Regions from separate parts of the Kitasatospora sp. NPDC059146 genome, predicted to be linked through region 1. Evidence: riboswitches for the same ligand, from Rfam matches in the RefSeq annotation. Region 1 holds a riboswitch; the other holds the start of a gene.

The links. A riboswitch is a leader RNA that binds a small molecule or an ion and turns the genes downstream of it on or off. The one in region 1 is predicted to bind cobalamin.
Region 2: linked by a shared signal. The riboswitch ahead of ACFXPX_RS23335 (HoxN/HupN/NixA family nickel/cobalt transporter) and the one ahead of ACFXPX_RS11860 (CbtB-domain containing protein) in region 1 are both predicted to bind cobalamin.

The regions. Positions count from the first base shown of each region.
Region 1 is NZ_JBHZCY010000020.1:39,294-43,696, reverse strand. Features, by position in the region: gene ACFXPX_RS11870 ((2Fe-2S)-binding protein) at 1-729, opposite strand, end outside; gene ACFXPX_RS11865 (CbtA family protein) at 726-1,601, opposite strand; gene ACFXPX_RS11860 (CbtB-domain containing protein) at 1,628-1,846, opposite strand; cobalamin riboswitch at 1,884-2,008, opposite strand; gene ACFXPX_RS11855 (ECF transporter S component) at 2,031-2,819, opposite strand; gene ACFXPX_RS11850 (ABC transporter ATP-binding protein) at 2,816-4,403, opposite strand, start outside.
Region 2 is NZ_JBHZCY010000055.1:51,421-55,823, forward strand. Features, by position in the region: gene rpsN (30S ribosomal protein S14) at 1-199, opposite strand, end outside; gene rpmB (50S ribosomal protein L28) at 199-435, opposite strand; gene rpmG (50S ribosomal protein L33) at 601-765, shown strand; gene ACFXPX_RS23330 (type B 50S ribosomal protein L31) at 795-1,043, shown strand; gene ACFXPX_RS23335 (HoxN/HupN/NixA family nickel/cobalt transporter) at 1,116-2,237, opposite strand; cobalamin riboswitch at 2,269-2,463, opposite strand; gene ACFXPX_RS23340 (ArsR/SmtB family transcription factor) at 2,545-2,928, shown strand; gene ACFXPX_RS23345 (hypothetical protein) at 2,982-4,403, shown strand, end outside.

The DNA of each region.
Region 1 (4,403 bases):
GTAGATGAGGCAGCAGCTGCGGCGGCGGAAGCCGGTGCCGTCCGCGGCCACGGTGCCGGCCCCGCGCAGCGGCGGAACCGCCAGCAGGCGCCTCGCGAACTCCCGTGCTGCCAAGGCGAGTTCCGGCCGCGAGCGGGCGACGCCCGCGGCCGCTCCGTTGACCGCCGACGCGACATTGCCCCAGCGGATCCGCGGTGAGACGGAGAAGGCGGCCACCGCTTCGCCCAGCTCCCGCACCGGCCCGTCCAGCACCTCTGCCGCGAACCGCGCGGCGAGCTCGGCCGGGTCGGCGACGGGAACGGCGTCACGGGCGGGCAGCGACAGCGGGAACGGACCGCCCGGCGTCGGCTGCCACCTCGCCTCCCGCAGCCCGTACCCGAGCAGCGCCCCGTCCAGGACGGCCACCGCGAACGCGGGTGAGAGCAGCCGCGCCACCAGCCCCAGGTGGGTCACCGAGGCCGCCACCCGCCGCTCGACCGCCTCCGGTGGACGGCCCCCCGCCGCCGCGAGGTGGTTCCGGGCGAAGGCCACCCGCTCCCCCAACACCGCTGGATCGTCGAGGAGTTCGGCCATCGGATGCCAGGGCACGGCGACTGCGCCGTCGTCATGGGTCTCATGGGCCCGGCGGGTCTCGTGGGTCTCGTCGGCCTCGTGGGTCTCGTAGGCGAAGAACGGCCCGAGGGCCGCGACGCGCTGCGGCGTCGCGGCCCTCGGTGGGGTGTGCGTCACGCCGCGCCGACCGGCTCGGGGCCGGACTCGGCCGGGACCGCCGTGGCGGCCGCCGTACGGGCGTTGATCACTCGCTCGGCCATCGGTCCGAAGAGCAGGCCCAGCGCGGCCCACAGCAGCAGCTGCGCGGCCACCGAGTAGAAGCGGAACTCGAACAGGGTGTCCGCCGGGAAGCCCGGGTAGACGATGGCGCCCTTGTCGTCGGTCAGCGGCAGCGGCGTCTCGGTCGCGTGATGGCCGAACTGCTGGACGTTGTCGGCGAGTTCGCCGAGCGAGGGGAGCACCGCCATGACGATGCCGATCGCCGCCGCGAAGGCGCCGGCGGCGAGCAGGGTGGCGTTCCAGTTCCCGAACCGGGCCTGGAGGCGCTTGCCGAGCCAGACCGCCAGCACGAGGAACAGGAGCGAGCAGGCGACCATGGCCAGGTACAGGTTGCCGCGGTCGCGGATGGTGTCGGGGTGTCCGATGGCCGGCGGGTTGGCGGGGTACTTGACGAACGGCACGAGGTACAGGCCGAGGAACCCGCCCAGGGCCACCAGCATCGCCAGGTTGCGCGGGCGGAGCCTGCCGGTCCGGCCGAGGCACACGGTGTACGCCACCGCGAACAGCGCGCCCATCGCCGCACCGAACAGGATCATGCCGGCGCCGATGCCGACGTTGGCCTGGACGGTGCGGCTGAAGATGTCCGGTCCGCCCATGTCCATGGGCAGCCCGGCGGCTTTGTCCAGCAGGCCCTGCGCGTCGTCACGACCGCTCTCGTACTCGATCGCCGCGTTGATCTGCGGCTCGGCGAAGATCCGCGCGAAGACGAAGGCGAGCAGGCCGGCCACTGCGCCGGCGAGCACGCCGCGCAGGATGAGTTTCTTCTCCATGTCTGGTTGTTCGCTGCTTCCGCTCGTCAGTGGCAGGGGAAGCCGAGGAAGTGCCGCGAGTCGTGGACGAACTCGTGGATGTGCATGTCCTTGCCGAACACGGAGTAGGCACCCTGGTCGACGCCGATGAAGTAGTAGACGGCCAGCGCGAGGAACGCGGTGACGACGAGCCAGGCGACGGCCTTGGACGCCGGCACCACGACCGGGACGGGCAGGGCAGAGGGTCCGGGCATACTGGTGCTCACGGTGGAGCCTCCTTCGGGGATCGTGCGTCCCGCTCTTGTTGGGGCGAATCGTGATGGCGTCGTATCTGACTCGCGGGCCGCCCCGAAGGGCGATCCGCTCACAGTGGCGCGACCGTGCCGGAGTTCCACCGGCTTCCTTACGCCATCACTACATCCGGCAGAGTAGGCCTGTCCGCCGGGGCCGTCAATCGGCCTCGAAGCGCACGGTGGGCTCGAAGTTGGCGCGGCGGGCCGCTCGGCGGAAGACGGTCAGGACGGCGGGCCCGACGACGAGCACGGCGGTCAGGGTGGTGACGGCGCGGCCGGTGTCCCAGCCGAGCGACGTGGCGAGGTCGAACAGCAGGTAGCGGTGCCACTGCTCGGTGAAGGGCAGACCGGGGAGGTAGGCGATCGAACTGTTCGGGTCGGTGGAGAACGGCCAGAAGGACAGGTTCAGCAGGAAGCCGAACAGGTAGCCGGAGAAGGCCCCGTACACGGCCAGCACGGGCACCTCCACCCGGCGGCGCCGGGTCTTCGGCAGCAGGCCTGCGAGCATGCCGACGAAGGCGCAGCCGAACATCTGGTAGGGCATCCAGGGGCCGACTCCACCGGTGAGCAGGGCGGAGGCGAACAGCGAGGTGCAGCCGAGGGTGAAGCCGAAGCCGGGGCCGAAGACGCGGCCGGCCAGGACGAGGATGAAGAAGACCGTCTCCACGCCGGCCGTCCCGGCGCCGAGGGGTCGGAGCCCGGCGTTGACGGCGGACAGGACGCCGAGCATGGCGAGCGCCTTGGCGTCGATGCCGCCCGCCGAGATCTCGGCGATGACGACGGCGAGGACCAGGACGAGCAGGGCGGCGAAGATCAGCGGCGGGGCGTAGTTGGAGCCGAACTTCCCGGGTGCGACGACGAACGGCCAGGTGAAGGCGACCAGGCCGATGAAGGCGGCCAGGGCGACGACGACGCGGGCCCGGCCGGGGATCCGTACGGCGGTCATCGCGCGGCCTCCGCCGGTTCGAGGGCCTCGGTGACCTGTTGGGGCGTCAGGTAGCCGAGTGGGGCGAGGATCTTGGCGGTCTGCGGGGCGAAGGTGGGCGAGGCGACGATGACCTGGGCGGTCGGCCCGTCGGCGACGATCTCGCCCTCGGCCATCACCACGACGCGGTCGGCGGCGGAGGCGACGAACTCGACGTCGTGGGTGGACACGACGACCGTACGGCCTTCGGTGGCGAGCGCGTCCACGATGCCGGTGAGCGCCTCCTTGGCGTGGTAGTCGAGCCCCCGGGTGGGTTCGTCCAGCAGCACGACCCTTGGTGCGGCGGACAGTTGGATCGCCAGGACGAGGGCCAGCTTCTGCCCCTCGGAGAGGTCCCGGGGGTGGGTGTCGTCCGGGATCCCGGGGGCCAGGCGGTCCAGGATCTGCCGGGCGGTCGGCCCGTCGGCGCCCTCGGCTTCGGCATCGCTCTGGGCGAGTTCCCGGGTGACCGTCTCCAGGTACAGCAGGTCGGTGGGGGTCTGCGGGACGAGCCCGACCAGCTGCCGGGCCCTGGCCGCGGGAAGGCGCTTGGGGTCCTCGGCCTTCTCGCCCCCGGCTCCGGTGACCTTCACGCTGCCGCCCTGGCGGGGCCCGGAGCCCTGGAGGGCCCACAGCAGCGAGGACTTGCCGGAGCCGTTGCGGCCCATCAGCGCCGTGACCTCGCCCGCGCGCAGGTCCAGCCGGACGTCCCGGACGGCGGCCACCGGCCCGTACCGGACCACCACGCCCTTCGCCTCCAGCACCGGTTCCCCCGCCGCCGCTGCCCGGCGCGGCGGGGGAACCGGTACGTCCGTGAGCCGCTCCCGCAGCGGTGCGGCGGCGCGGCGGGCGTCCCGGACGGACAGCGGCAGCGGCCGCCATCCGGCCAGGCGGCCGAGGTCGACGACGGGTGGCGCGATCGCGGTGTCCCGGAAGACCTCGGCGGGCGGACCGTGCACGACCGTCCCGTCCCCCGGCAGGTAGGCGACGCGGTCGGCGTACTGGACGACGCGCTCCAAGCGGTGCTCGGCCAGCAGGACGGTCACCCCGAGGTCGTGGACCAGCCGGGTGATCGCGGCCAGCACCTCCTCGGCCGCCGTCGGGTCGAGCGCGGAGGTCGGCTCGTCCAGGACCAGCACGCGGGGGTGCGCGGTGAGGACTGATCCGATGGCGACGCGCTGCTGCTGGCCGCCGGAGAGCTCGTGCAGGGCGCGGTGGCGCAGCTCGGCCAGGCCGAGCAGGTCCAGGGTCTCCTCGACCCGCTTGCGCATGACCTCCGGGGGGATCGCCAACTGCTCCATGACGTAGGCGAGTTCCTCCTCCACCGTGTCGGTGGTGAAGCCGGCCGACGGGTCCTGTCCCACGACGCCGACCACGTCGGCGAGTTCTCTCGGCGGGTGGTGGGCGGTGTCCCGGCCGTCCACGGTGACCCGGCCTCGCAGGGTGCCGCCGGTGAAGTGCGGCACGAGGCCGTTGACGGCGCCGAGCAGGGTGGACTTGCCCGCCCCGGTACGGCCGACCACCAGGCAGAGCTCGCCCTCCGGGATGTGCAGGTCGACGTCGCGC
Region 2 (4,403 bases), on a different contig from region 1:
CGACGGCATCGCGGTTGCGGACCCTGGTGGGGCTCGCGTCGCGGGGCTGGCGGGCGAGTTCGGCCTGGGCGGCGGCGCGCTCGGCGGGGGCGGTGCCGGGGTGGGCGATGAGCCGCTTGAGTTCGGCCCGGCGCTGGGCGTAGCGGGCGACGATCACTCGCCGCTGCTCGTTCTTGGCGATCTTGCTCTGCTTGGCCATCAGACCTTCCCCCCTCGGGCGCGGATGCGGGCGACGGCGGCCTCGACGCCGATCGTGTCGACGGTCTTGATCCCCTTGGCGCTCAGCACCAGCCGGACGTACCGGCCCTCACTGGGCAGCCAGTAGCGCTTGCGCTGGATGTTGGGGTCGAAGCGGCGCGGGGTGCGGCGGTGCGAGTGCGAGATCGCGTTGCCGAAGCCGGGCCGGCGGCCGGTGAGCCGGCAGTGGGCGGACATGGGTGCTCCCTGGCGTCCGGGAATGGGCAGGACGGAGGTCACGTTACACCAGATGAAAATGACATCCATTTCGGTGTACGGTTCCGATCCATCCCCGCGAACCCCGCACCCGGAGGCCCCCGGACCCCGAGGGTCCACGGGCCCGAGACCCCAGGAGGACGCCCGATGGCCCGCAGCGAACTGCGCCCCGTGATCAAGCTCCGCTCCACCGCCGGCACCGGCTACACGTACGTGACCCGCAAGAACCGCCGCAACGACCCGGACCGGATGGTCCTGCGCAAGTACGACCCGGTCGCGGGCCGGCACGTCGACTTCCGCGAAGAGCGCTGACCGCACGAACCCCTCGGAGGAGCCCAGCCATGAAGCCCGGAATCCACCCCGCCTACCGCCCGGTCGTCTTCCGCGACAAGGTCGGCGGCCTCGCCTTCCTCACCCGCTCCACGGTCACCGGTGACCGCACGGTCGAGTGGGAGGACGGCAACACCTACCCGGTGATCGACGTCGAGATCTCCTCGGCGAGCCACCCCTTCTACACCGGCCAGTCCCGGGTGCTCGACACCGCCGGCCGGGTCGAGCAGTTCCGCCGCCGCTACGGCGACCGGCACTGACGGCGGAACGCGAACGGCGCCTCCCCGGCTCGGGGAGGCGCCGTTCGCGACGCGCGGGCACTGCCGCCACCGCTACTGCTGCTGCGTGGGCGTCCAGCGCTTCTCGACGCCCGCCAGCTTCCAGTACGCGATGGCGATCGCCCACACCACCACGAACAGCCCGGCGATCGCGTAGCCGACGTTGTCCAGCGAGATGTCCGCGATGAACCCGGTCACCGGGTCGGTCAGGTCGAGCTTCTCGTGCAGCACGCCGACCAGCTCGATGGTGCCGATGATGAAGGCCACCGCGATCGACAGCCCGGTGATGGTCAGGTTGTAGTACACCTTGCGCACCGGGTTGGAGAAGGCCCACTGGTACGCGAAGTTCATGAACGTCCCGTCCAGGGTGTCGAACAGGCTCATCCCGGCCGCGAACAGCAGCGGCAGGCAGACGATCGCGTACCAGGGCAGCCCGGCCGCCGCGCCCGAACCGGCCATCACCATCAGGGTGACCTCGGTCGCGGTGTCGAAGCCCAGGCCCAGCACCATGCCGACCGGGAACATCTGCCCGGGCCGGGTGATCGAGCGGGTCGCCCGGTTCAGGATCCGGGCCATGAAGCCGCGCGAGTCGAGGTGCGCCTCCAGCTCCGACTCGTCGAACTGCCCGGCCCGCATCGAGCGGAACACCTTGAGGATGCCGAGCAGCGCCGCCAGGTTGAGCGCGCCGATCAGGTAGAGGAAGGCGCCGGAGGCCGTGGTGCCGACCAGCCCGAGCCACTTGTGGGTGGCCGAGTCGTCGTCCATCAGCGTGTTCGCCAGCTGGGCGCCGCCCGCCACCAGGGCGGCCATGATGACCACCATCGAGGAGTGGCCGAGCGCGAACCAGAAGCCGACCGAGACCGGCCGCTTGCCGTCCGCCATCAGCTTGCGGGTGGTGTTGTCGATCACCGCGATGTGGTCGGCGTCGAAGGCGTGCCGCATGCCGAGGGTGTAGGCCGTGATGCCCAGGCCCACCCCGAAGACCTGGGTGCCGACGGCGTAGTTGTGCGGCGCGACCAGGAAGACGAGGGTCCCGAAGGCCACCACGTGCATGGCCAGGATCACCCCCATCAACCCGGCGGTCCGGAGGGTGTCCTCGCGCTTCCACCGGAAGGTGGGCAGTACGGAGGGGGCGGGGCCCGCCTCGGCGGGCGCGGCGGTTTCGGGCAGGGTCATCTTCGGATCACGCTCCAGCACCTCGTGGAATGACTTCGTGAGATGCCGTGGCCGGTCTCCTGGCTCACGGGGCTTCCCGACCCGCCTTCCCAGGTGCACGAAGCACCCAGTGGCACGTGGATCCGGACGACTGTCCCCCGATCACAGTGGCGAGGGCCGCTCCGGAATGGGACCTGTTGAGGGTCCGTCACCGGTCTTCCCGAGCACCACGGCGGGGAACACCGTAGGGGCAGGACCACACCCTCGCAAGGTTGCGCACCTGTGCAGGTGTCCAGGATCACAGGTCGTGAGCTGCCAGAATGTCCGCATGCATCTCGTACCGGCCGACCGCGCGGGCCACCGCACCATCGACGGACACCGGGTCTGCGAGGCCATCGCCGCCATCGGGGACACCGCCCACGTCCGGACCTGGGCCGAGCGGTTCTCCCTGCTCTCCGACCCCGGCCGGCTCGCCCTGCTGCTCGCCCTCCACCGGGCCGGCCCGCTCGCCGTCAGCGACCTGGCGGTCGCCACCGGCATGCGCGACCCGGCCGTCTCCCAGGCCCTGCGACTGCTCCGCACGGCGGGCGTGGTCACCGGCGACAAGGACGGACGCGTGGTGCGCTACCGGCTCGTGGACGACGCCCTGCGCCCCCTCCTCGACGAGTGCGCCGCCGCCGACCACGAGGAGCCCGCCGCGGCGGCGGGCTGACCGACACTCGGCAAACCACGCCGGGGGCGCGGCGGGGTGAGTACGATCACGATGTGCCGTCCCACCCCCACGTCTGGCCCGCCGACCGCTGGAACACCCGCCCGGTCAAGGCCCGCGTGCTGGCGGTCGCCCGCACCCTCACCTCGGCGACCCGGGTCCTGGACGTCCTCACCCTGCTCGACCCGGACGGCATCGAGCGGTACTTCACCGTCAACCCCGGCTCCGCCTTCGCCGACCGCGCCCTGGACGAGTACCTCCACGGCCTGCCCGGCTACACCGTGCTGGACTGGGAGGACGCCGTCCGCCACCGCTTCGACCTGGCCGTCGCCTGCGCCGTCCACGCCTCCATGCACCGGCTGGACGCCCGCCTGGTCGTCCTCCCGCACGGTGCCGGCTACAACCGCCTGGTCACCGAGTCCACCGGCGACGCGGTCAGCTCCGCCGGCCTCTCCCGCAACGAACTCACCCACCGCGGAGAGGTGTTCGTCGACGTCCTCGGCCTCTCCCACCCCGAACAGCTGGACCGGCTGCGGGCCTCCTGCCCCGAGGCCCTGGACGTCGCCGAGGTCGTCGGCGACCCGTGCTTCGACCGGATCCTGCGCAGCCGACGCTCCCGCGACGGCTACCGCGCCGCCCTCGGCGCCGTCGACGGCCGCCGACTCGTCGTCGTCGACTCCACCTGGAGCGAGCACTCGTTATTCGGCCGTCACCCCGACCTGCCGCAGCGGCTGGTCCGCCGACTGCCCGCCGACGAGTACGCGGTGGCCGTCGTGCTGCACCCCAACATCTGGAGCCGGCACGACCCGGCGGCCCTGCTCGACGACGCCCGGCGGATGGGCCTGCGCCTCGTCCCGCCCCACCAGGGCTGGCAGGCCGCCCTCGTCGCCGCCGACGTCATGATCGGCGACCACGGCTCGGTCTCCTTCTACGGCGCCGCCCTGCGACGGCCCACGATGATCGTCGCCACCGGCGCCGCCGAACTCGACCCGCGGTCCCCCAGCTACGCCTTCGGCCAGGCCGCACCCGTCCTCGACCCCGACGGCGACCTCGCCGCCCAACTCGAACTCGCCCTGGCCCGGACCCCGGACGACCGCACCGACCTGACGGCCATCACCGACCGCTCGCTCGCCCACCGCGGCGAATCCGCCCGACTGCTGCGCCCACTGCTCTACTCCTTCCTCGACGGCCTCGACGAGCCCGCCGGCGAACCCGTCCTGCCGCCCTACCCCAAGCCCGCGCCCCGGCCCGGAGGCGGCGAAGGGCCCAGCGCGTACGACGTCGAGGGCAAGAGCGAGGGGACGGAGGTCAGCCTGCGGCGCTACCCCTTCCACCCCGACGACCACACCCCGCGCGGCTTCCACGCCCTCACCGACGACCACCCGGGCGACGCCCTGCGGTACACCGCCGAAGTCCTCGCCCGCACCGAGGCCCGGGCCGAACGCCCCGCCGTCGAGTGGCTCGCCGACACCGCCCTC